One region of the Anoxybacillus eryuanensis genome, then DNA from elsewhere that is predicted to be linked to it. Evidence: riboswitches for the same ligand, from Rfam matches in the RefSeq annotation. Region 1 holds a riboswitch; the other holds the start of a gene.
The links. Region 1 has a riboswitch for thiamine pyrophosphate ahead of tenA (thiaminase II). Riboswitches for the same ligand answer to the same signal wherever they lie in the genome.

Region 2: another riboswitch for thiamine pyrophosphate. It lies ahead of thiM (hydroxyethylthiazole kinase); the one in region 1 lies ahead of tenA (thiaminase II).

Annotation. Positions count from the first base shown of each region.
Region 1 is NZ_JBPODS010000010.1:48,792-70,485, reverse strand. It holds gene HNQ84_RS10370 (YhdB family protein) at 1-20, opposite strand, end outside; gene HNQ84_RS10365 (methylated-DNA--[protein]-cysteine S-methyltransferase) at 121-579, shown strand; gene hflC (protease modulator HflC) at 584-1,516, opposite strand; gene hflK (FtsH protease activity modulator HflK) at 1,513-2,478, opposite strand; partial or broken gene tnpC (IS66 family transposase) at 2,713-4,146, shown strand; gene HNQ84_RS10345 (helix-turn-helix domain-containing protein) at 4,420-4,980, shown strand; gene HNQ84_RS10340 (IS630 family transposase) at 4,961-5,476, shown strand; gene HNQ84_RS10335 (hypothetical protein) at 5,523-6,071, opposite strand; gene HNQ84_RS10330 (hypothetical protein) at 6,368-6,904, shown strand; gene HNQ84_RS10325 (SpoVR family protein) at 6,997-8,415, opposite strand; gene HNQ84_RS10320 (MarR family winged helix-turn-helix transcriptional regulator) at 8,552-8,995, shown strand; gene HNQ84_RS10315 (MDR family MFS transporter) at 9,001-10,608, shown strand; gene HNQ84_RS10310 (glycoside hydrolase family 13 protein) at 10,803-12,467, shown strand; gene HNQ84_RS10305 (PepSY domain-containing protein) at 12,593-13,105, shown strand; gene HNQ84_RS10300 (hypothetical protein) at 13,147-13,281, opposite strand; gene HNQ84_RS10295 (class I SAM-dependent rRNA methyltransferase) at 13,394-14,578, opposite strand; TPP riboswitch at 14,710-14,817, shown strand; gene tenA (thiaminase II) at 14,907-15,602, shown strand; gene HNQ84_RS10285 (ECF transporter S component) at 15,577-16,167, shown strand; gene HNQ84_RS10280 (ABC transporter ATP-binding protein) at 16,171-17,622, shown strand; gene HNQ84_RS10275 (energy-coupling factor transporter transmembrane component T family protein) at 17,619-18,413, shown strand; gene tenI (thiazole tautomerase TenI) at 18,415-19,029, shown strand; gene thiO (glycine oxidase ThiO) at 19,017-20,138, shown strand; gene thiS (sulfur carrier protein ThiS) at 20,122-20,325, shown strand; gene HNQ84_RS10255 (thiazole synthase) at 20,327-21,097, shown strand; gene HNQ84_RS10250 (MoeB/ThiF family adenylyltransferase) at 21,094-21,694, shown strand, end outside.
Region 2 is NZ_JBPODS010000002.1:5,869-9,291, forward strand. It holds gene HNQ84_RS02445 (enoyl-CoA hydratase) at 1-361, opposite strand, end outside; gene thiE (thiamine phosphate synthase) at 450-1,103, opposite strand; gene thiM (hydroxyethylthiazole kinase) at 1,104-1,895, opposite strand; TPP riboswitch at 1,955-2,070, opposite strand; gene hcp (hydroxylamine reductase) at 2,234-3,423, shown strand, end outside.

The DNA.
Region 1 (21,694 bases):
TCGTAATCGGCTGTATGCACTGCAAACCCTCCTTATCGTGAGGAGCTATATGTAGTTTATGAAAAAACGGTCATTTTTCTCGCTGTAAATGTTGTGCGATTTGGCAGAGGAGAGTTGGACATGAATAAACACGTTGTGTATTATGAATCACCGATCGGTTGGTTACAAATCGTTGGAACGAATGACGGAATTGAGCGGATTGATGTCGTTGAACAAGGTGGAGATCAGAACGAAAAAGTGGCGGAGCCCCTCATGCAATCGCTAGAAGAAATTGAACAATATTTCCAAAAGAAGCGAACGTCGTTTTCGATTCCGTTACGGGTGAGTGGCACACCGTTTCAAATGCGTGTATGGGAAGCGTTACAAACGATTCCCTATGGACAAACGGTTTCATATGCTTATATTGCCAAACAAATTGGTCAACCGAAAGCGGTGCGAGCCGTTGGCAATGCTGTCGGTAACAATCCGATCACGATCGTCATTCCTTGTCACCGTGTCATTCGCACGGGTGGAGAACTTGGTGGATACGCGTGGGGAATAGAGCGAAAAAAATGGCTACTTGAGCACGAAACGCGCTGAAAGTTCAGCGCGTTTGCCCCAATAGCCATTTCGCGTAAGGTGAATCGGCTGGTAAAATGACGACCGTATCTTCGCCGATCGTCGTTTTATACGATTCGAGCGTACGGTAAAACGAATAAAATTCAGCATCCTTTGCAAATGTTTCGTTATAAATACGCGCTGCTTCTTGTTCGCCTGCTGCGCGAATACGTTCAGCATCCGCTTGCGCTTTGGCGAGCATTTCTTTTACTTCGCGGTCTGTTTGAGCAATAATACGCTGTTTTTGAGCATCTCCCATTGATAAATATTCTTGCGCTTTTGATTCGCGTTCAGAAATCATGCGTTTATAAACAGACTGTTCGTTTTCCTCCGGCAAGTCAATGCGTTTCATGCGTACATCGACGACACGAATACCGTAACGGTCTTGTTGTAACAGCTCGTTTACTTTTGCAGTTACTTCATCGTTTAAGCTGCCGCGTGATGACTTCTCATCATTAATAATTTCATCGTAATTTAACCGTCCAAGCTCGGTGCGGACAATGGAGAAAATAAATTCATCCATTTTTGATTCTGCATTTTCCAATGTCCGAGCGTTTTGAATCATCTCTTTCGGATTTGTAATTTCCCAAATGGCGTAATGGTTGACGAGAATTCGCTTTTTATCTTTTGTATTAATTTCCGCTTCCGCGACGTCATAAAAGATTTGGGCTTTCGGCAATGATGTCACGCTTTGAATAAAAGGAATTTTAAAGCGTAATCCGGGCGTTTGATCGATGCGAACAATTTCGCCAAATTGACGTACGACTTTATATTCATTTTCATGAACGATGTATATATTTGTTAAAATAACGATAAGTAAAATAAGTCCAATGCCGCCACTAATGATAAACCGAAACCATTTCTTCGGAAGTTTATCTTTCAAGGTGATGATGTTTTGATCGTCTTGGAAGTTTGTCATTCATTACCACTCCCTTGTTCTTTCTTTTTCTCCGTCGTTTGTTTTTCGATCGGTTGAATTGGTAAATATTTTAGCGTATTGCCATCGTCGTTCATAATGTAAATGCGCGTGTACGGTAGGACTTGTTCAAGCGTTTCAATCATTAGTCGCTGTTTTGTAATGTCTTTCGCGTTTTTATATTCTTCGTATAAGGCGTTAAATTTGGCGACATCCCCCCGTGCTTTTTCAATCCGCGCTACTTTATCAGCTTCGGCTTGGGAAATGAGGGCGTCTTTTTCCCCTTCGGCTTCTTTCGTCCGTTTGTTGCGATATTTATTCGCTTCGTTAATTTTTGTATTCATCGTCTCACGTGCATCAGTAACGTTTGTAAATGCTTTGCGCACTTCGTCATTTGGCAAGTCAACGTCTTGTAACTTCACAGCTAAAATCGAAATACCAATATCATACTTTTTCATTAATGCGGTCAGTGACTCGCGCACATCTGCTTCAATTTTCGCTTTGCCCGACGTTAATGCATCATCAATTTTTGAGCTACCGATGACGCTACGTAAAGAAGCAGATGTCGCATTATATAAAATTTGTTCCGGTTCGTATGAACGATAGAGAAATTTCGCAGGGTCAGTAATTTTCCATTGTACGACCATATCAGCGAGGACAATATTTTCATCGCCGGTGATCATTTTTGTATCCCCTTTGTTTGAGGCGACGACTTTTCCGTTTTCCTCTTTGTATCCAAACTGTAAACTAAACGTTTCGCGCGATAACGTTTCTACTGTTTGAATCGGCCAAGGAAGTTTAAAATGTAGTCCGGGTGTCGTCACTTCCTCATCGATTTTACCAAACGTTAAAATAATCGCTTGTTCTGACTCATCGACGGTGTACCATGATGTTAATGCAACGACAAGAAGAAAAAGACCAGCCATTGTCCCGATGATCATTCCTGTAACTGAACGTTTCCCCATATAAACCCACCTTTCTTGTTATTTATATGTATGTACGGAAAAAAAAGAAAAAAGTTTCAATAAAAGAGCTACTAATTGGTTGAGTGAATTCATACGGTTTTAAAAATATATGTAAGAGAGTTACATTAATTTATCATTGCCATGTAACTATTCAGCCACATCATAAAGTGAGCTGAATATTTTTTGTATTTCTTGTCTATGATGTGAATATTGATAGACAAGGAGGTGAATCGCATGTTGACGGTACAACAAGCTGTATTTACAGTTGAGAGCTTAATCGGCAAAGTTCAACAACAGAAACAGCTCATTCATCAACTCGTTCAAGAAAATGAACATTTGCGTCACGAAAACAAACAGCTGCGCAAAGAAAATGAACAACTCAAGTATCGCGTTCAAGAGCTGGAAGCACGCACGAAAAAAAACAGCTCCAATAGCCATTTGCCTCCATCTTCTGACCGTTTTCACACCCATTCTTCTCGCAAGCCATCTGGCAACAAACCAGGCGGACAAGAAGGGCATCAAGGAACGACGCTCCATCAAGTGGAACATCCACATCATCGTGTGAACGCGTGTCAAGGATGTGGGGCTTCTTTGCGTGAGGTCAAACCGTTCAAAATCGATGTCCGTCAAGTGTTTGATCTCCCTCCCGTGACGATCGAAGTGACACAACATGAACGTGAAGTGAAATCCTGCCCACATTGCCGATGTGTTCAACAAGCCGAATTCCCATCCCATGTCACGAATCATGTGCAATATGGTCCACGGCTCACGGCGCTCGCTGTATATTTGCACCATATCCAATTGATCCCTTACAAACGTTTGAGTGATACGATCGAAGCATGATATCAACACTCAATCAGTACAGGAACCCTTGCCAATATGGTGAAACGAGGACGCGAAGCGCTAGAATCGAATATGGACATCATCGAAGACGCCTTACTTGAATCCAACATCCTGCATGTCGATGAAACGAGTTTGCGCATGGATGGGAAACTCGCATGGGTGCATGTTGCGTGTACATCGAAATATACGTACTTGGCTCCTCACGTTTCTCGCGGAAAGAAAGCGACCGATGACATTGGGATTCTTCCCCGATATCAAGGAACGATGATGCACGATGGGTTCGGTACGTATCCAAAATACACGCAAGCCACCCATGCCCTTTGTCACGCCCATCATTTGCGTGAGTTAAAAGGCTTCATCGAACAAGGGCATACATGGGCATCGCGCATGACCACGTTTCTGTTAGCCGCCAAACAAGCCGTCGAAGCCCATCACGATGCACTTTCCGAAAAAGAAGCGAAACGATGGGAACGAGTGTATGATCGCATGCTAGAAAGAGCACAGCACCGATTGGAAACGAAGACGCCTCTTCCGAAAAAAGCACTCGCTTTTGTTCGACGGCTTCAGAAACGAAAGGAAGAAGCGCTGCGTTTCTTACGTGAAGTGCATGTTCTCTTTGACAACAACCAAGCCGAACGCGATCTTCGCATGGTCAAAGTCAAAGAGAACATTTCGGGTACGTTTCGCGAAGAAACATTCGCCCAGTCGTTTTGCATCACAAGAAGCATCGTTTCCACACTGACGAAACACGAAAAAAACGTGTGGGACTCGTTATGTCTTCTGTTGACAGGCGAAACGATAGATCGTGTTCTTTCTACCACTTAGTGCATTTTCTATCACGGGGATGCCCTATTTGTGTTGCGCTTCTTTACATACTACTATTGGGGTGAATAGTTACTCCGTTCTTATCACCGAACAAACTGGCACGATGACAAGCAGAGCAAATACTGCCATCTAAAACAAAACCACAACTTATATATATACATGCACCTTAAAACCATGAATACATGCACCTTAAAACCATGACTTCTGTATGAACCCCTTTTTTCATGGCTATACTGCTCCTAAATACTCATGTGTAAAAGGAGCGGAAAGGACATGAAACGTCTAAAAATCACAAATGATCACGGCTGGACGCCTCGAACCCTTCGGAAACAAGAACGGAAAATCAAAGATGCTTCCCTTCGCGTTCGGGTGACCGCTGTTCGTCTTGTCATGGAAGGTCATCTTGGCAAAGATGTGGCCAAAATGGTCAATCTGTGCCGTCAATCCGTTGTCCTCTACGTTGCACGTTTTAATCAAGGTGGGCTCGATCATCTACTCGATCGTCGTTTGCCACCTAGTCGCGTGCCCTTTCTGACGGAAGAACAACAACAAGAAATTAGACAACTCGTGTTAACCACCACACCTGTAGATGTTGGCTGGGGCATTGCTTCATCATGGAACACGCGTATTTTACAATCTTACATCCATACCTATGGCGTTTCGATGTCACGTGAAGGCATTCGTAAGTTATTGCATCGTCTTCGTTTGTCATGGACACGTCCGACTTATAAGCTTGTGAAAGCGAATCCAGAACATCAAGCTGCTTTTCAAAAGGAACTCGAATTTATAAAAAAAACTAATTACCGAGAATGCCATGCTGTTTTATGTGGATGAGACACATGTTCGCGCTTATCAAGCGCTACGTACCACATGGGCAGAAGTAGGGAATCAAAAACAAGTGCCAAGCTATGGTCATCATGACCACGTTTCCATTTTTGGCGCCGTCGATGTTCAACAAGGCGATGTGGTTTTCCATCGTGCTTCATCTGCCAATGCCGAAACGTTCCTGGACTTTTTGCGCCGATTGAAAGAGAAATATACGGACCGATTCCTCGTGCTTGTGTTGGACAACGCACGCATTCATCATGCCAAGATGGTGCAAGCCTTTCTTGATGGCGAGGAAGGCGATGCGTTTCATTTCATCTTTTTGCCACCGTATTCTCCACAGTTGAACCCAATTGAACGGCTATGGAAGTGGTTGAAAGATGAAGTGATTGCCAACGTTTTTCACAAGGATCAAAACGACATTGCCCAATCCATTACTCGTTTCGAACAGTACGTTCTACAACACCCGGATGAGGTGTTGCGTCGCATCGGGTGTACTGCGTAAATCAGAGGTTAAAATGTCAATTTGGATGTATATAGTTACATTGTATTTAATAGATGACAGCCTTCCACTGAACACCTGTATATAATGAACCGTAGTAATTAGATGTTGTACTTACAGTATATGTAGCTGTCCAAATTGTATTAGCACCTGTTGTTCCAGTATGGGTTACGGTAGTGTTATTGTAAAAACTTCCATTTATAACGTAATAATAACCAGTTGGCTCTAAATCGACCTGTATAGTTCCTTGGAAATACTTACTTCCTGCTTGAAATTCCTGTAACATTGGTTTAGTATTAACATCTACCCATCCAAAAGAGCCATCCCTGCAAGCTTTTACTATAACAATTAATTTGGCATTATAGCTGTAAACTTTGTGTGTAGTTGAAGTTTCATGCCAAGTACATGTTGAACTAGCGATTTTCATTACATGCTGTTTATCGATAAATTCGGCTTCAACATTTGGATTTTCTTTCATAACCTGTTCAACTGATTTTCCAGTTATTTCTGCTGTTCTCTCAACAGCTTGTTCATATGTTAACTCGACATGATAGTCTTCATCAGAATCCCTAATCTTATCTAATTCTTCATCAGTCATAGGAGTGAATACATCGCTCTCCTTTAATTCAACAAATTTTCTAATATCATTATTTTCTTCTGCATAAACTTGGTTGTTGATTGGGGCTAAATTTGACAAAATGAATAATAAAAAAATTGATAACTAGGATATTTTTCATTATTTACCTCCATATAAAAAATTAAGTTTTTAAGCTATCATTTGGATAGCAACTAATATAATACTAACAAATAAAATACAAAAAAAAACTATTTTTTATAATTATGGTTATTGGTATAATGTAATTGTTTTGATTATCATTCATTTAGGAGGGACTTATGAGAAAACTATTCATAATAGTTATATTAATGTTCTCTGTTTCGTACTTGATCAACAAAGCAAATGAGGGAGCAAATTTTCATTCGCCAGTTTATTTAGGGCGAGAACTAAAAATTGGGGTTGTTGGAGATATTCCTAAGATTAGGGAAAAGAATGTTTCTTTCATTCAAATGTCACTGGAAGACGTTTTGCAAAAAAAATTTGTTACAAAGGTGGATAGTGTATTTATCACCAAAAAATACTTAAGAGAAGCAGCTGAGCCACAGTATGCTAAAATTTATTGGGAATCCCCTATTCCATTTGTTTTTATTGATTCTGAAAAGGTCTATTTGGCGTTTCTTGATGACCAATTAAGTTATGAAGACGCTCACATCATAAAATCGAGGGACTATGTGGTAGGATTTTATAGAGATACATACTTTGGTATAGGACTTTACAATAATATTAGGAATGAAAAAACTATTCAAGATTGCTATTCTCGACTATTTGTCATTATAGAACGTTTTAAGAACACAGGTAAGATTTTAATTAAATAAATGCTGTGACACAGGCTTTATGTAATTACTCAGAGAAAGAACAAAAAGTTTACATAAAATGTAAACTTTTTGTTAATTGTTTAATCAATAGCTCATATATATTTTCGTTGTACGTTTCGTCCGTCGTATGTGAACAGCGTTTGCTTGTTTTCGATGATTGTTTCCATATGAACGGCGCGCCCCCAAAGTTGATAAATGTACGGAAGCACTTTTTCTAAATATTTGACGTCTAGTTCAATGCCTTCGTACGAATGTTTTAAATATAGCTCCCCGTTGCGCATGTAGTCGCCGTCATTGACTGTAATATATGGAAATCCCCCGTTGACGCGCATGTTTACGAGCTGATCGCGCACGTGTTCCCAATGTTTATCAACAATTTTATAGTCTTTTCCTTGTTTTTGGAACAAATACATATCTTCTCGCATGACGAGTTCTTTTGTTAAATAGTTACGCAAAAAGGAGATGTCAGATTCTAGCTCGCGTACTTCAAATATTTTTGCACGTCCTGAACCTGGTTTGACGCCAAGTTTTTTCATTTCTTCTGTCGGATTGTCCCAACGCTTTTCAATATCTTCAAAAATTTTCAATCCTAAGTAATACGGATTAATACCCGTTCGGGAAGGTTGAACAACGCCAGCATTTAATTTAGCAAATTCAATCGCTTCATCGCTCGTTAAATCCATTTCACGTAAAATACGTTGATGCCAGTACGTTGCCCAGCCTTCGTTCATAATTTTCGTTTCGAGCTGCGGCCAAAAATAAAGCATTTCTTCACGCATCATTGTTAAAATGTCGCGCTGCCATTCTTCAAGCTCACGGCTATATTCTTCAATAAACAATAGTAAATCTTTTTCTGGTTGCGGAGGAAATTTTCTTCGTTTTTTTCGCGTTTGTGGTGCTTTTTTCTTTTCATCAAGCGACCATAAATCGTCATATGGCGACGGTTTTGGTGTTTCATCATCTTCCTCGTATATTTCCGTATCAGCAATCGTCCATGAAAGCTTTGGTCGAAGAAGCGAAGGGTCAATATGCTCTTGAATGGCTAATACAGCGTCTAAAAACTTTTCGACTTCTTGTTTCCCGTATTCGTGCTCATAATGCTTAATTCGTTCCGCTGTTGCCGCCATGCTTTCGACCATGTCTCGTTTTGTGTTGCTGAAGCGAACGTTATTTTTAAAAAAGTCGCTATGAGCAAGGACGTGTGCGACAATTAATTTATTTTGAATAAGCGTATTTGTATTTAATAAAAAGGCGTAGCACGGATCGGAGTTAATGACAAGCTCGTAAATTTTACTTAATCCAAGATCATAGTGAAGTTTCATTTTATGAAATTGTTTCCCAAAACTCCAATGTGAAAAACGTGTCGGCATGCCGTATGCTCCAAATGTGTAAATAATATCAGCTGGGCAAATTTCATAGCGCATTTCATAAAAGTCAAGCCCAAACCCTTCGGCAATTTCCGTAATTTCCGCGATGGCTTTTTCTAATGCTTTTTGTTCATCTCGTTTCATCGCACTCCCTCCTTATGACAATGTATGAGCGAGCACATCATTTGATACGTCAAGAATGATTCATTGACTTTATATTTTCTTTCATGTATATTTAACTATGTTAAATATTTATATTGTTAAAAAAGGTGGGATGTGTATGGAGCAAACGCCGTTCACCGCACTTGTTGAACGATTAGAGCATGCGTTTTCGTTAGCCCTTCGCAAATTGGCAGCTGACTTAGCTAAGGAGGAAATTGGCTTAACGAAACCGCAGTTTTTTATTTTAAACTTGTTGTCGAAGCGTGGGAAATGTACAGTGAGCGAATTGGCGGACGAAATGTTTGTCAAACCGAGCGCCATTACGACAATGATTGATCGCTTATATAAAAGCGGATTTGTATTACGCGAACGAGATGACGAAGATCGTCGCGTCGTGTATGTACAATTGTCTGAAAAGGGGAAAGAAATGCTTCAACATGCACGGGCGGAGCGAAGAAAAATTATTGAGCGTTATTTAAGCCAATTACAATTCGATGAACTTGAACAGTTTGTCTATATTATCGAAAAAATTGCTGCGATAAATGAGAAAGAGGAGAAGTGAGATATATGAAAGAACAAGCAGCGATACAAACAAGTATTGCAAATATACAACAAAAACGAGGTATTTTAATTACCGGATTACTTGTGGCGATGTTGTTTGGGGCACTCGATGGCACGATCGTTGGCACAGCGTTGCCTCGCATTGTTGGCGAGCTTGGTGGATTAAGTATGATGGCATGGCTAACAACCGCATACATGCTCACATCAACAACGATTGTCCCGATTGCAGGGAAACTTGCTGACTTATTTGGGCGAAAGTCGATCTATGTTTCAGGATTAGCGATTTTTATTATTGGTTCAGCGTTATGTGGCATGGCGGATACGATGACTCAGCTCATTATTTTCCGCGCCATTCAAGGCATTGGGGGAGGCATTATGATGCCGATGGCGATGATTGTCATCGGTGATTTGTTTACAGGAGCAGAGCGCGCAAAATGGCAAGGTGTGTTCGGTGGCGTATTTGGCTTGGCATCTATTCTCGGTCCGCAAGTCGGTGGATGGATTGTTGATTCGTTAAATTGGCGCTGGGTGTTTTATATTAACCTTCCTGTTGGTGTGTTGGCGATTGTGCTCATTTCAATCGGTTTGCATAATCATCGTATAGTTGAGCGAGTAAAGCTTGATTTAGCCGGCATGTTTACAATGGTTGTCGCGGTTGTTTCGTTATTGCTTGCTTTAACGTTTGGTGGCGATAAATACGATTGGATATCGTGGCAAATCATTTCTTTATTAGCTAGCTCTGTCGTTTTTTTTAGCTTATTTGTATTTGTTGAACGAAAAGCAGAAGAGCCAATTATGCCAATGCATTTATTAAAAAATAAAACATTTGTTGTGCTTAATAGTGTCGGCTTTTTTATGTCTGTCGGTATGTTTGGAGCAATTATGTTCGTGCCACTCTTTATGCAAGGCATTATCGGCATGAGCCCATCCGAATCAGGAACGATGATGTTTCCGATGATGTTTGCGCTCATTATTGCAAGCATGATCGGCGGACGACTTGTACAAAAAATTGGCGTTCGTCCGCAAGTCATTGTCGGAATGGTGCTTGTGGCGCTCGGCTTTTTCTTATTGTCAACGATGAACGTCGATACGAATAAGTGGACCGCGATGTTATTTATGGCAACGCTCGGTTTTGGACTAGGATTTGTCAATCCGGTCATTACATTAGCGTTACAAGAAGTATTTCCAAAATCGCAGCTCGGTATTGTGACATCATCGAGTCAATTTTTCCGTCAAATTGGTGGAACGTTTGGGGCAACGTTGTTAGGAGCGATTATGAACCATCGTTCGAAAGATTTATTAGAAGCGAAGTTTCTTCCGCTGTTAGAGAAATTACCAGCACAAGCGCATGCGATGACGGATTCATTTAAACAACTCGTTGAATCGAATCCACAAAGTGTATATTCAGTCATTTTAAATCCGGATACGTTAAAAAACATTCCACAACAAATGCAACAAATGTTTGTACCTGTATTAAAACAAACGCTCGTTGATGCGTTAAGCGATGTGTTTTTATATGGGTTAATTTTTGTTGGCATCGGTTTTGTTTTTGCAATGTTCATCGGCCGCATTACAATTTCTCGTACGCACAATAAAACGGCTCCAATGGAATAAATATAAAAGCAAACGATCGCCAAAGCGGTCGTTTACTTTTATAATATAAAAAAGTGAAACGTTTGCACAGATAAAACGAAATTTTTTATGAAAAAGTGCAACTTCCTCTTTAAACAAAGCAATTTGTATATTAACATGAAAGAGTAATAATCATTGAAAGCGATTTATTTTGAGTCAATTGAGGAGGATTTCATGTGAAAAGAGCTTGGTGGAAAGAAGCGATTGCATATCAAATATATCCAAGAAGCTTTATGGATTCAAATGGAGACGGGATTGGTGATTTACAAGGGATTATCCAAAAGCTTGACTATTTAAAAGACCTTGGAATCGATGTCATATGGATTTGTCCGATTTATAAATCGCCAAATGCAGATAATGGCTATGACATTAGCGATTATCAAGACATTATGGAACAGTTTGGAACGATGGAAGATTTCGATCAGTTGCTTGAAGAAATTCATAAACGCGACATGAAAGTCATTTTAGATCTTGTTATTAACCATACGAGCGATGAGCATCCATGGTTTATTGAATCGCGCTCATCACGCGACAATCCAAAGCGCGATTGGTACATTTGGCGCGATGGGAAAAACGGCAAAGAGCCAAACAACTGGGAAAGCATTTTTGGCGGTTCAGCGTGGGAGTATGATGAACAAACCGATCAATATTATTTGCACGTGTTTGCGACGAAGCAACCGGATTTAAATTGGGAAAATGAAGATGTTCGTCGCGCGTTATATGATATGATTAACTGGTGGCTTGATAAAGGCATTGATGGGTTCCGTGTTGATGCAATTTCACATATTAAGAAAAAAGAAGGACTCCCTGATCTACCAAATCCAAAAGGACTTGACTATGTCCCTTCGTTTGATGGACATATGAATCAAGAAGGGATCATGGACTATCTTCGTGAACTCAAAGCGCAAACGTTTGCGCGTTATGACATTATGACAGTCGGCGAAGCGAACGGAGTAACGGTCGAGGAAGCAGAAGATTGGGTCGGTGAAGAAAATGGCATTTTTAATATGATTTTTCAGTTTGAACATCTTGGACTTTGGCAAAAAGGAACAGATGGCGGTGTTGATGTTCGGAAATTAAAGCGGGTATTAACAAAATGGCAGAAGGGATTAGAAGGTGTTGGGTGGAATGCGCTATTTCTTGAAAATCATGACCAGCCGCGTTCCGTATCGACATGGGGAAATGATGAACAATATCTTGTTGAAAGCGCCAAAGCGTTAGGGGCATTATATTTTCTCATGCAAGGGACACCGTTTATTTACCAAGGACAAGAAATCGGCATGACGAATGTGCGGTTTGAAACGATTGATGAATATGACGATGTCGCTATTAAAAATTATTATCGCATTGAGCGAGCTAAAGGTCGTTCACACGAAGAAGTGATGCAATGGATTTGGAAAAACGGCCGCGATAATTCACGCACACCGATGCAATGGTCGGATGAAGAAAATGCCGGATTTACGACTGGAACACCGTGGATTGGTGTGAATGAAAATTATAAACAAATTAACGTCAAAAAGCAGTTAAACGAACCGAACTCTGTACTAAACTTTTACAAGCGCATGATCCAACTAAGAAAACAACATGAAGTATTTGTTTACGGAACATATGATTTAATATTAGAAAATCATAAAGCGATTTATGCATATACGCGTACACTCGGCGAAGAAAAAGCGATCGTCATCGTGAACTTAACAGACCGTAAAACGATGTATCGCTATGATTCGTTGAAATTAAATAGCGAGCAATTGGTGCTAGCAAACTACGATGTGAAGCCGCATAAACATGCAACACGCTTTACATTGCGTCCGTATGAAGCGCGCGTATATTTGATGAAATAACGAAATCCCCTTTTCCGATATGGAAAAGGGGATTTCACATTTCTTTCACTTACTTTTCAAACTTCTCCCATTTTCATATTTTACATTTACATTTGTAAAACATGAATGAAGTTGGAGGAATACAAATGAAAAAAACGCGCAATTTGCACTTATGGATTGGACTCATTTGTTCTGTATTTTTACTTTTGGAAGCGGTGACAGGATTGTTGTTAACAGAGCGTTGGTTAATGGGAATGGGCGGGCATTCGCATGGAAATCATGAGCATGCGCATGGTGATGGACATGGACATGCACAGTTACATATGATCGATGCGGTAAAAAAAGCGAGTGAATCCGGTGCGTTTTCAATGGATGAAGTTGGTGTCGTGATGAATCATGGGATGTATATGGTACGGCTAAACGATAAAGATGGGACGTTAGTGACGATTGCGCCAGACGGTACAGTTGTGAAAAAAGAAGTGAACAAATTCGCCTCGTTTGTCCGTGCGATTCATGTTGGGAAACTTGGGATTTGGAATCGTCTCATCATCGATGCAGCTGCCATTTCCATTATCATTTTAACAGGGACGGGTATTTATTTATCTGTGAAAATTTTACGTGCACAAGCGAAAGCGAAACAACGAAAATCGGTGGCATAAACAAAAAGCACTTCGCATCAATGGTTGGTGCGAAGTGCTTTTTAACTAATTCGTTTTGTTGACGATTGTTGAATTTTTCCTGTTCCGTTGCAAGTCGAACATGTTTTATAAAGCGACAAACAAACTTTTATTTTCTTTTTCCCAAAACATTTTGGGCAAATCGTTTTCAATGCCATCGTAATCACCTCACAAAAAGAAAGCGTTTTCAATTATAGTATATCTCACTTTTACGAGATGTGTGCATCGAGATTTTGTCCATTTTAAAACAGGTTGGCGTGCACCAACCTGTTACTTACGAGAATGTACTTCATAAATGGCAAACTTCAAATAATCTCCTTCATCAGCCGCAAGCAGTTTCGGATGGTCATACCCTGCACCGCTCCAATGAATTTGACGTAAAATTTTCTTTGCATCAAACGCGGCTTCCGCAACCATTGCTTGAAACATATCAGGATGCACATGGTACGAGCAGCTTGCCGTCACGAAAAAGCCGCCGTCTTTGACGAGCTTTAAGCCGTTTAAATTAATGTCTTTATAGCCAGCAAGCGCCTTTGGCACCGCATGAGCGGATTTTGCAAACGCTGGTGGGTCAATAATGACAACGTCCCATTTTTTTCCCTCATGCACACATTCACGTAAATAGTCAAACGCGTTTGCAACGACGAAATCGACGTTTGTAAATCCGTTTAACTCGGCGTTTCGCTTTGCAGTTTCAATGGCGTGTTCGGAAATATCGACAGCGGTCACATGTTTTGCCCCATATAAGCAGGCGTTTAACATAAATGAACCTGTATGTGTAAAGCAATCGAGCACGGTCGATTCGCTTGTAATAAGCGGCTTGATCGCAGCACGATTTTGACGTTGATCGAAGAAAAACCCTGTTTTTTGCCCGTTTTCAATGTCGACAATATATTTCACGCCGTTTTCTTCAATTTGTACGTTCGTATCGCACGTACCGTACCAAAATCCTTTTTCTTGTTTTAATCCTTCTAATTCGCGCACGTGGACGTCGTTGCGTAAATAAATCGCTTTCGGTTGAAAAACGTCAAGAAGTGCTTGTAAAATCCATTCTTTTCTTTTTTCCATGCCAAGCGATAAAATTTGCACAACGAGCACATCTTCGTATTTATCGACAATGAGCCCAGGTAAAAAATCGGCTTCACCATAAACGGCGCGACATGAACGAACGCCCGGAATCATGCGCTCGCGATACGCCCACGCTTGACGAATGCGGTTCATAAAAAATTGCGCATCTAATTCATCGTTTGGATTTTGCGTCAGCACGCGCACGATCATTTGTGATTTTGGGTTAATATATCCTTTCGCTAAAAAGTGACGTTGGTGGTTATATACGTTGACGAAATCACCCGGTTCAAAATCTCCTTCAATATAATCGACTTCGCTTTGAAACACCCACGGATGTCCAAGCTCGAGCCGCTTTTTTCTTTTTCGCTTTAAAAATACATTTGCCATACATCCCACTCCTGACTATATATTCGCTACTTTAGCATACAGGAAGAAAACGATGCGCGCAAATATGGATAAAAATATTTGACAATTCAATGAAATATGCTAATATTAGTGACAAAGTGAATGATACAAATGTATTCCACTAGGGGGGCCTTTAGATAGGCTGAGATCAAAGTGTGCCTTTGAGACCCTTAGAACCTGATCTGGATCATACCAGCGTAGGGAAGTGGAGACGGTGCGAAGTGTGTCTATATGTCAATTTCCATCGTTTACAACCACTTTCTTTGCGCAAAAGAAAGTGGTTTTTTATTTTTCTTAAGGGGGAGAGGAAATGTTGTTTTCAGAACAGTTGCGCAAAGCTGTCGATCCGATTTGGGAAGCGAGCTTTCATCATCCGTTTGTGAAAGAGCTCGGAGAAGGAACGCTTGATTTACGTTGTTTCCGGTATTATGTATTACAAGATTCATATTATTTGACACACTTTGCGAAAGTGCAAGCGCTTGGCGGAGCGATGGCGGATGATTTACAAACGACCGCAAGCATGGCGAATCATGCGCAAAATACGTATGAAGCTGAGCTTCGTCTACATGAAACATTTATGAAAGAGCTCGGTATTACAGAAGAGGAAAAGGCGTCATTTGTTCCTGCACCAACCGCGTATGCATACACGTCACATATGTATCGGGCAGCGTTTGCGGGACACTTTGGCGATGTATTAGCGGCTATTTTACCGTGCTATTGGTTGTATTACGAAATTGGTGAGAGGTTAAAGCATTGCCAGCCGAATCATCCGATTTATGCGAAATGGATTGAAGCGTATGGCTCCGATTGGTTTAGACAGCTTGTCGAACAACAAATTGCGCGCTTAAATGACATTGCGAAAACGGTAAGTGAAAAAGAGTTGGAGCGAATGAAGCAACATTTTTGGATCAGCAGTCAGTATGAATATTTATTTTGGGACATGGCGTACAAATTAGAACGTTGGCCAATTGAAGAGGAGGATGTTTATGCAAACGAAAGGGCTTAAATTAACAGACGTATTAACGACTGTTGTGGTGGCTATTGTGTTTGGTATTGTGTATAAAGTGTGGGGACCGCTTTACTATGCAGTAAAACCGCTTGGGCTTCATCTCGATCAACTTATTTATGGGATGTGGTTTATTGCCGCAACTGTTGCGTATTTATTGATTCGTAAGCCAGGGGTGGCGTTGCTTGCGGAAGTCGCGGCTGCATCAGGGGAGTTTTTAGCTGGTTCCGAATGGGGACTAGAAGTGCTATTTTACGGTTTTGTGCAAGGATTGCTTGCTGAGCTTGTATTCGCTGCTTTCCGTTATAAACGTTTTGATGTGGCAGTTGTATCGCTTGCCGCTGTTGGTTCGACGATCGCTTCCCTCGTTCTTGATTTTTATAAAGGATATATTGACCAATTAGCATGGTGGAATTTAACGTTATTTATCGGTGCGCGTTTCGTTGGAGCGATTATCATTGCTGGCGTATTTGCTTATTCGCTTGTAAAAGCGCTCGAAGCGACAGGTGTGACGCAACTGTTGCGCCCGACGACAAAAGAAGATTACGACTCGCTTGATAAATAGAAGGTGACGTCATTGATTCATATCGAACAATTGCGATTAAAATTTCCGGGGGCAGAAAAGCGGTTATTTACCGATGTATCGCTTTCGATTAAAAAAGGAGAAAAAGTGTTACTTTTAGGTCCGTCAGGGTGCGGAAAGTCCACGCTTTTGCAAGTGATGGCAGGCATTATTCCGCGCTCGATCGATGTGCCGATGAAAGCAAAAGCGCTTCACATTCCAAATCGTGTAGGTTATGTATTTCAAGATCCCGATGCGCAGTTTTGCATGCCGTATGTTGATGAAGAAATGGCGTTTGTGCTCGAAAATCTCGGTGTGCCTCGTGCGGAGATGAAAGAAAAAATCGCGCACATGCTTCAACGTGTGCGCCTTCGCCTTCCACACGTTCATGTGCCGATTCAAACGTTATCAGGTGGAATGAAACAGCGATTGGCGATTGCATCGGTTTTAGCGCTTGAACCTGATGTGCTATGTTTAGACGAACCGACAGCACTTCTTGATGAAGAAGGCACAAAAACGGTATGGGAAACGTTAAAAGAAGTGGCGGAGGACCGAACGGTTGTGATCGTCGAACATAAAATTGATCATGTTCTTGATTTTGTTGAACGCATCATTTTATTTAATGAACATGGTGAGATTATCGCTGACGGTTCAACGAATGAAATTTTTTCAACGTATCGTTCGTTTATTGCTGAACAAGGCGTTTGGTATCCGAACGTGTGGGAAACGTATGAAAAGCCAAAAACGGCGCAACAACCTTATGTGCAGGCGGATGTTCTGTTACATGTACAATCGCTCCGCGGTTTTCGACAAAAAGAAGAAAAAATAGCGGTCGACGAGTTAAAGATTTATGCGGGCGAATGGATTGCGATTACAGGTGAAAACGGCGCCGGCAAAAGTACGTTGCTACAAAGCTTGATGAAACTCATTCGAACAGAAGGCGATATATACTGGCAACAACAGCCGTTAACAAATGCCGAGTTGTTGTATGATCACATTGCCTTTGTTTTTCAAAACCCAGAATTTCAATTTATCGCAAATCGTGTTGATGATGAGCTAGCTTATTCGCTTCGTCTTGAAAAACGTTCAGAGCATGAAGTAGCTGAGGAAGTCGAGCGATTGCTTGAGCGCTTTCATTTAAGCGCGCAACGGCATTTGCATCCATATCAATTGTCAATGGGGCAAAAGCGGCGACTAAGTGTTGCCGCTTCAGTAACGGAGCGTCATCGCATATTGCTTCTTGATGAACCGACGTTCGGGCAAGATGCAAAAAATACGTTTGCGTTGCTCGAATGGCTTGAAGCGTATCGACAACAAGGAAAGGCGATTGTCATGGTGACGCACGATGAGCGCATCGTGTCCCAATTTGCAACGAGACGATGGGTTATTGACAACGGAAAGCTTGTTGCTGATGAACCGATCGCTCCTCGTATGTTGGTGCGAGGTGGAATGGGATGAGATGGAATATCGAATATAAAGAAACATGGTTGCATCAAACAAATCCGACAGCGAAATTATTGTTATTTTTGCCGATGTTTGTTGTGATTGTTTTTGTCCATAATCCGAATGTGCTCATCAATTGGACGATTGGGTTTATCGCGTTATTTATGTTGTTTAGCGGTTATCGGATGAAGCATGTACTTTTATTTTTCGTCCCGTTTTTATTTATTTTCATTTCTACGTCGTCGTCGATGATTTTGTTTGGAAAGGGAGAGACGACGTGGTTTCGCTGGGGGCTTGTTCATATTACAGAAGAAAGTTTTTATCGCGGTGTTCATCTCGGATTTCGTACGCTTTTGTTTGCGATTTTTGGGTTAATGTTTGCGCTCACGACAAAGCCCGTTCTTTTATTTTATTCACTCATGCAACAAGCGAAATTGAAACCAAAATATGCGTATAGTTTTTTAGCAGCTGTTCGTTTATTACCGATCATGTTAGAAGAATTTCAAACGGTACATCAAGCGTTAAAAGTGCGGCGAGCGGCAAAAGCGAAAGGATTTCGCGGCAAACTTGAACTCGTGAAACGGTATGCGATTCCGCTTTTATCGCAAAGCATTCGTCGCGCCCAACGTATTGCGGTGGCGATGGAAGCAAAAGGGTTTACGAGTGAGCGGACACGGACGTTTTATTATGAAGTGACGCTCGGAAAATATGATGTGTATTTATTTGTCGTCATGTGTGTCATTGTCGCTGTTGGCTATTACATGGCAGGTGCGTTTCCGTACGTCGCGATCAAGGATGTGCGGTAAGATGAAAGAACTTCATCTCATTTCAACAGGCAATCAGTCGATAGAAACATTTGTTCATATTTCATCGCTCGTTCATTCATATGTCGATTACATTCATGTTCGCGAAAAACATCGTGCGGCAAAAGAGGTTGGCATCATCGTGGAAAAATTGCTTGAAGCAAGTGTGCCGGCGCAAAAAATTGTCGTCAATGATCGGGTGGACGTCGCTGTCGTTTATGGCGTTGGCGGCGTTCAGCTCGCCTATCATAGTTTGTCGGTAAAACAAATTAAAGAACGGTTTCCGTTTTTGCGCGTCGGTCAATCTGTTCATACGTTTGCAGAAGCGAAACAAGCGGAAAACGAAGGAGCCGATTACGTCATTTTCGGTCATATATACGAGACGAACTGTAAAGAAGGAATAAAGCCGCGCGGGCTTACCTCTTTGCAGGAGTTAGCATGTAGTGTGCACATTCCTGTTGTTGCAATTGGGGGCATTAAGCCTATGCACGTTCGCGATGTGTTAACGGCTGGGGCAACGGGGATTGCGGTTATGTCGACAGTATATTATGCCGATCATCCGTTATCGACCGTTCAGTTATATCGAGAGCAAATGGGGGAAGAGACATGGACGTTTTAATTGTTGGCGGAGGCATTATTGGCAGTAGCATTGCTTTTGAGTTAGCAAAAAGAGGAGCACACGTTGTTGTTATTGAACGAGGAGAATTGGCACAAGAAGCATCGTCGGCGGCAGCCGGCATGCTCGGTGCGCACTCTGAGTTTTCGACAGATCATCCGCTCATTCCGCTTGCTTTAGCAAGTCAAGCGGCATTTCCAAACGTTATCGCTGAGTTACAACAGTTAACAAACATCGCTGTCGGATGGAATGAAGCAGGCATGTTAAAAATGGCGACGACGGCGGAAGAGCACCGACAATTGACGGAACATTATGAATTTTGGGGGCGTATTCAACCGCAACACGTTCGTTGGCTAACGTCCGATGACGTGACCCAACTCGAACCGCACGTACGAAGTGAATACGGAGCGATGTATACGATCGATCAACAAGTCGATGCCAAACAGCTTTCCGTTGCTTTCGCGCGTGCAGCGATGGCAAAAGGCGCAACCTTTTTACCGTATACGGAAGCGTATGACGTTGTTTTCGACGGTGAGCGTGTAACGGGAGTGAAAACAACGAGCGGCACGCTACATGCGGAACATATTGTCATCGCTTGCGGAGCATGGACGTCCGCTTTCGCAGAAAAATTACAATTATCGCTACATATGTATCCTGTAAAAGGAGAGTGCATCGCTGTCACGACGGAAACACCGCTTTTGCGGACGACTGTATTTGCAAAAAACGGCTGTTATATCGTTCCGAAAGCAAACAATCGCCTTGTCATCGGGGCTAGCGCAATTGCCGATTCGTTTACGAAAACGGTGCAAGCAAGTAGCGTGCATCATTTACTAGCGCGTGCGATGCAAATCGTTCCAGACATCGCTCATGCCACATTTGAGAAAGCTTGGGCAGGCATTCGCCCACAAACAAAAGATGGCATGCCTTATATCGGGGAGCATCCACAATATGAAAACGTATTCGTTGTGACGGGACATTATCGAAACGGCATTTTATTAAGCGCCATCACAGGCCGATGCGTGAGCGATATGCTAGAAGGAAAAGAAGTTCCATTTGATATGACACCGTTTTCGCTCATAAGAAAGGGGGAGGGGCATGCGTTGCATCATTAACGGTGAGATGATTGACTTGCCAACTCACATTCGTACTGTCGCTCAACTGTTACAATATTTTCGTATTCATGAAAAGATCGCGATCGTTGAAATCAATGCGAACATTATTATGAAAGAGAAATATGAACATACAGCCATTGCAGATGGTGATCGTATTGAAATCGTTCATTTTGTAGGGGGAGGATAATATGTTACAAATCGGACCGTATACATTTCAATCTCGTTTACTGCTTGGGACAGGGAAATTTCCGAACATCGATATTCAAAAAGAAGCGGTTGAAGCGTCAGGAGCACAAATTTTAACGTTTGCCGTTCGGAGAATGAACATTTTTGCGCCTGATCAACCGAATTTTTTAGAAAAAATCGATGTAACGAAATATAAATTGCTACCGAATACAGCGGGGGCAAAAACGGCGGAAGAAGCGGTGCGCATCGCTCGTTTAGCGAAAGCATCTGGACTTTGCGACATGGTGAAAGTGGAAGTGATCGGGTGCGATCAAACGTTGTTGCCTGATCCAATCGAGACGTTAAAAGCAACGGAGATGTTGCTAGAAGAAGGATTTATTGTTTTACCGTATACGTCGGATGATGTCGTGCTAGCGAAACGACTACAACAGCTCGGTTGTCATGCAATTATGCCTGGGGCATCACCGATCGGATCCGGGCAAGGAATTATCAATCCGTTAAACATTCAATTTATTATTGAACAAGCAACCGTTCCTGTCATTATTGATGCAGGCATTGGTGGTCCAGCTGATGCCGCGTTAGCGATGGAGTTAGGTGCTGATGGGGTATTGTTAAATACAGCGGTTGCTTCTGCGAAAGATCCGGTAAAAATGGCGAAAGCGATGAAACTGGCGATTGAAGCGGGGCGGCTAGGATATGAAGCAGGGCGCATTCCGAAAAAGCGGTATGCTACAGCGAGCAGTCCAATTGAGGGGATGAGCATCGTTTCATGAATCGCTACTCACGTCAACAATTGTTCGCGCCAATCGGAGAAAAAGGACAACAATACATTCGTAAAAAACATGTGCTCATTATCGGTGCTGGAGCGCTTGGGGCAGCAAATGCGGAGACGCTTGTACGTGCAGGGGTTGGAAAAGTAACGATTGTTGACCGCGATTATGTCGAATGGAGCAATTTACAGCGCCAACAGCTATATACGGAAGACGATGCGACGAAACGATTGCCGAAAGCGATCGCGGCTTCGGTTCATTTGCAAGAAATCAATAGCGATGTAGTCGTTGAACCGATCGTCGCCGATGCAGATGCACGTGTACTTGACCATCTCGTTGCATGTGAGCGACCGGATGTGATTATTGATAGTACCGACAATTTCGATGTGCGTATGATCATTAACGATATTTCACAAAAGTATGATGTGCCGTGGATTTATGGGGCATGTGTCGGAAGCTATGGATTAAGCTACGTCATTATCCCGAATGAAACGCCGTGTTTACGCTGTTTGCTTGAAGAAGTGCCGCTTGGTGTTGCGACGTGCGATACCGCTGGGATTATTAGTCCTGTCGTTCATATGGTTGTTGCGCATCAAACGG
Region 2 (3,423 bases), on a different contig from region 1:
CGATCACATAGTCACAAGCAAGCGCTAAACTAAATCCTAACCCTGCAGCTGCACCGTGCACGTAACTGATCGTTAGTTTCGGCAATTGATGTAACGTTATTGCAATTTGTTTAATCGTTTCCATCACTTCTATGAATGAATGTTCATTCGTTGACTGCAACATCGTTTTAATATCGCCACCTGCACAAAACCCTTTCCCACGACCGCGGATAATGACAATATCTGCCTCACTTTTTTCAACTTCCTTTAACGCCTGTAGCAACTCTGTTAACATTTTCTCGTTTAAAGCGTTCAGCGCATCTGGACGATTCAACTCAATTGTTGCAACTCGATCTTCATATGACAATACGATATGTTCCATCTTTCCCATCTCCTTCTTTCGTATGTTCGCTGTTTTTTTCGACATATGTGAGTAAAATCCTGCACAAAAAAAATAGAAAAAGACGACATTACCTGTCGCCTTCTTGTTTTGTACGCATGACAATCTCATATAGTCGTTTTGTTTGTTCACAAATATGCTCAGCACGGCAAATGGCAGAAATGACGGCAATTCCATCTGCCCCCGCTTTGATGACTTGTTCCGCTGTTTGTTCTGTAATTCCACCAATCGCAACGAGTGGAACATGTTTTTCGTGCGCACGAATATGTTCAATCATCGTCAGTCCACATGCTTGCTTTGCATCGTCTTTTGAAACGGTTGGGAAAATGGGACCTAGCCCGACATAATCGGCGTGAGCAGCAAGCGCTTTTTTTACTTCAGTCAAGTTATGAACGGATACCCCTAAATATTTATCCCCTATGCGATCACGAACTCGTTCTGCCGCTTCATCCTCTTGTCCGACATGAACACCGTCTGCTTGTAAAGCAAGCGCTAAATCCACATCATCATTCACAATAAACGGAATGTTACGAGCGCGGCATCGCTCAAACAATTGCTCAGCTAAGCGATATTTTTCAAGTCCTGTAAGCGCTCCTTTTCCTTTTTCGCGAAACTGAAACATCGTAATGCCGCCTTCAATCGCTTCGTCAAGCACGACAAGCGGATTTTTCGTACAATCGACGCTTCCCATCACGAAATATAACGATAACATATGTTTCATCATTTATTCCCCTCGAATGTGTGCGTATTCATTCACTTCTTCTGCTGTCGTCTCGTATAAAGCATTTAAAAATGCTATTTGAAAGCTACCTGGCGCTTTGGCATGTTTCGCTGCTTTTTCAGCTGCTATACCGTAATAAGCAAGCGCAGCGACAGATGACATCATCACATTTTCTCCTACACTAGCAAATGCACCTAACACCGAGCTTAATAAACAGCCTGTTCCTGTCACCTTCGTTAACATGGCATCACCGTTTGAGACGATCATTACTTTTTCTCCATCTGTCACCACATCATCTTTCCCAGTCACAACAACTGTACAACGAAACATACGCGCTGCTTTTTTGGCTACATGCTCGAGATCGCCTTGAACATCTCCTGCATCTACCCCTTTTGTACTTGCTTGTTCTCCAACAATACTTGCGATTTCGGATGCATTTCCACGTAAAATGGTAACGTTGACTTCGCGTAATATACGTTGGGCTGTTTCCGTACGATATGTTGTCGCACCTGCTCCGACAGGATCGAAAACAACGGGAACATTTGCTTCGTTTGCCGCTTTTCCGGCAATAACCATCGCTTCTACATCTGTTTCGTTTAATGTACCAATGTTTAATACAAGAGCACGTGCTAAACGAACCATATCGGCTACTTCTTCTTTTGCATAAGCCATCACCGGAGACGCACCTAATGCAAGCAAACCGTTAGCAACAAAATTTGTCACAACAACATTCGTCATATTATGTACAAGTGGCGACTCCTCTCTGACGCGCGTTAACCATTGTCCAACATTCATCGTGTATTCCCCCTTAAAAAAATAAAAACTAGTCGGACAGAATCGACTAGTTTGTACTTACAAAACATAGCCTACTTCCCTCCGCTGGTACAAACCAGATCAGGTTCAAAGGGTTGGAAAACTGATTGCGCGTTTTCCTCTCAGCCATCGCCATCCGGCACCCCTAGTAGCTTGATTGATTTTATTTTCTTCCATTTTAATATATTTTTTCTCGTTATTCAATATAAAACATTGTCAATTTTCGTTCACATTTTTATATAGATGTGTGATATACATCACTTACGCTACGGTGATTTTCCCCTATTGTTAAAGTGTTAATAAGAAAAGGAGGGGTTATCATGTTTTGTCATCAATGCGAACAAACGCCAACAGGGGGATGCACAGTCGTCGGTGTTTGCGGAAAAGATGAAACGATTGCAAGCTTACAAGATACGATTGTATTTGCGCTAAAAGGAATTGCTGCATATCGCACGCATGCTCATCAACTCGGATATACAGATCCATTTGTTGACACAACAACGCATGAAGCGTTGTATATGACACTAACAAACTCCAACTTTAACGTTCAAGAACATTTAGATATGGCGATGAAAGTCGGAAAAGCTGCTATTCGTGTCATGGAACTGCTCGATCGGGCACATACAGAACGCCTTGGCATTCCTCAACCTGTTCGCGTAACACAAAATAAAATTGAAGGAAAATGTATTCTCGTTACAGGACATAACTTATTTGCACTTGAACAGTTATTGAAACAAACAGAAGGCAAAGGAATTAACATTTACACGCATTCCGAAATGTTGCCTGCGCACGGCTATCCGCAATTGAAAAAATATAAACATTTAAAAGGAAACGTCGGAAAAGCATGGTACGACCAACGTCGTTTATTTGAAAAATTCCCTGGCGCCATTTTAGCGACAACAAACTGTGTGATGCCGATTAAAGGCTCGTATGCTGACCGCATGTTTTCATACGATGTAGCCGGATTAGAACATGTACAAAAAATCGAGAATGATGATTTCACACCGTTGATTGAGAAAGCGTTACAACTTCCAGAAGCAAATATCGAATCAGATGAAACATTAGTTACTGGTTTCCATCACGAAACAGTCATTCAAATTGCACCAGAAATTATTCAAGCTGTAAAGGAAGGGAAAATTCAACGCTTTTTCGTCATTGCAGGCTGTGACGCGCCTGGAAAAGGCGGCGAATATTATCGTTCATTAGCGACGTCTTTACCGAAAAACACAGTTATTTTAACGACATCTTGCGGAAAATTCCGCTTCAACGATGTAGATTATGGTGTCGTTCCTGGCACAAACATTCCGCGATATATTGACTTAGGACAATGCAATAACTCGATTTCGACTGTCAAAATTGCGATGGCACTTGCAGAAGCGTTTGGCTGTGAGGTAAATGAACTACCTGTCAGCATCGTTCTTTCATGGTTTGAACAAAAAGCGGTTGCCATTTTACTCGGATTGTTTAGTTTAGGCATTCAAGATATTCGGATTGGACCAAAAGCACCACA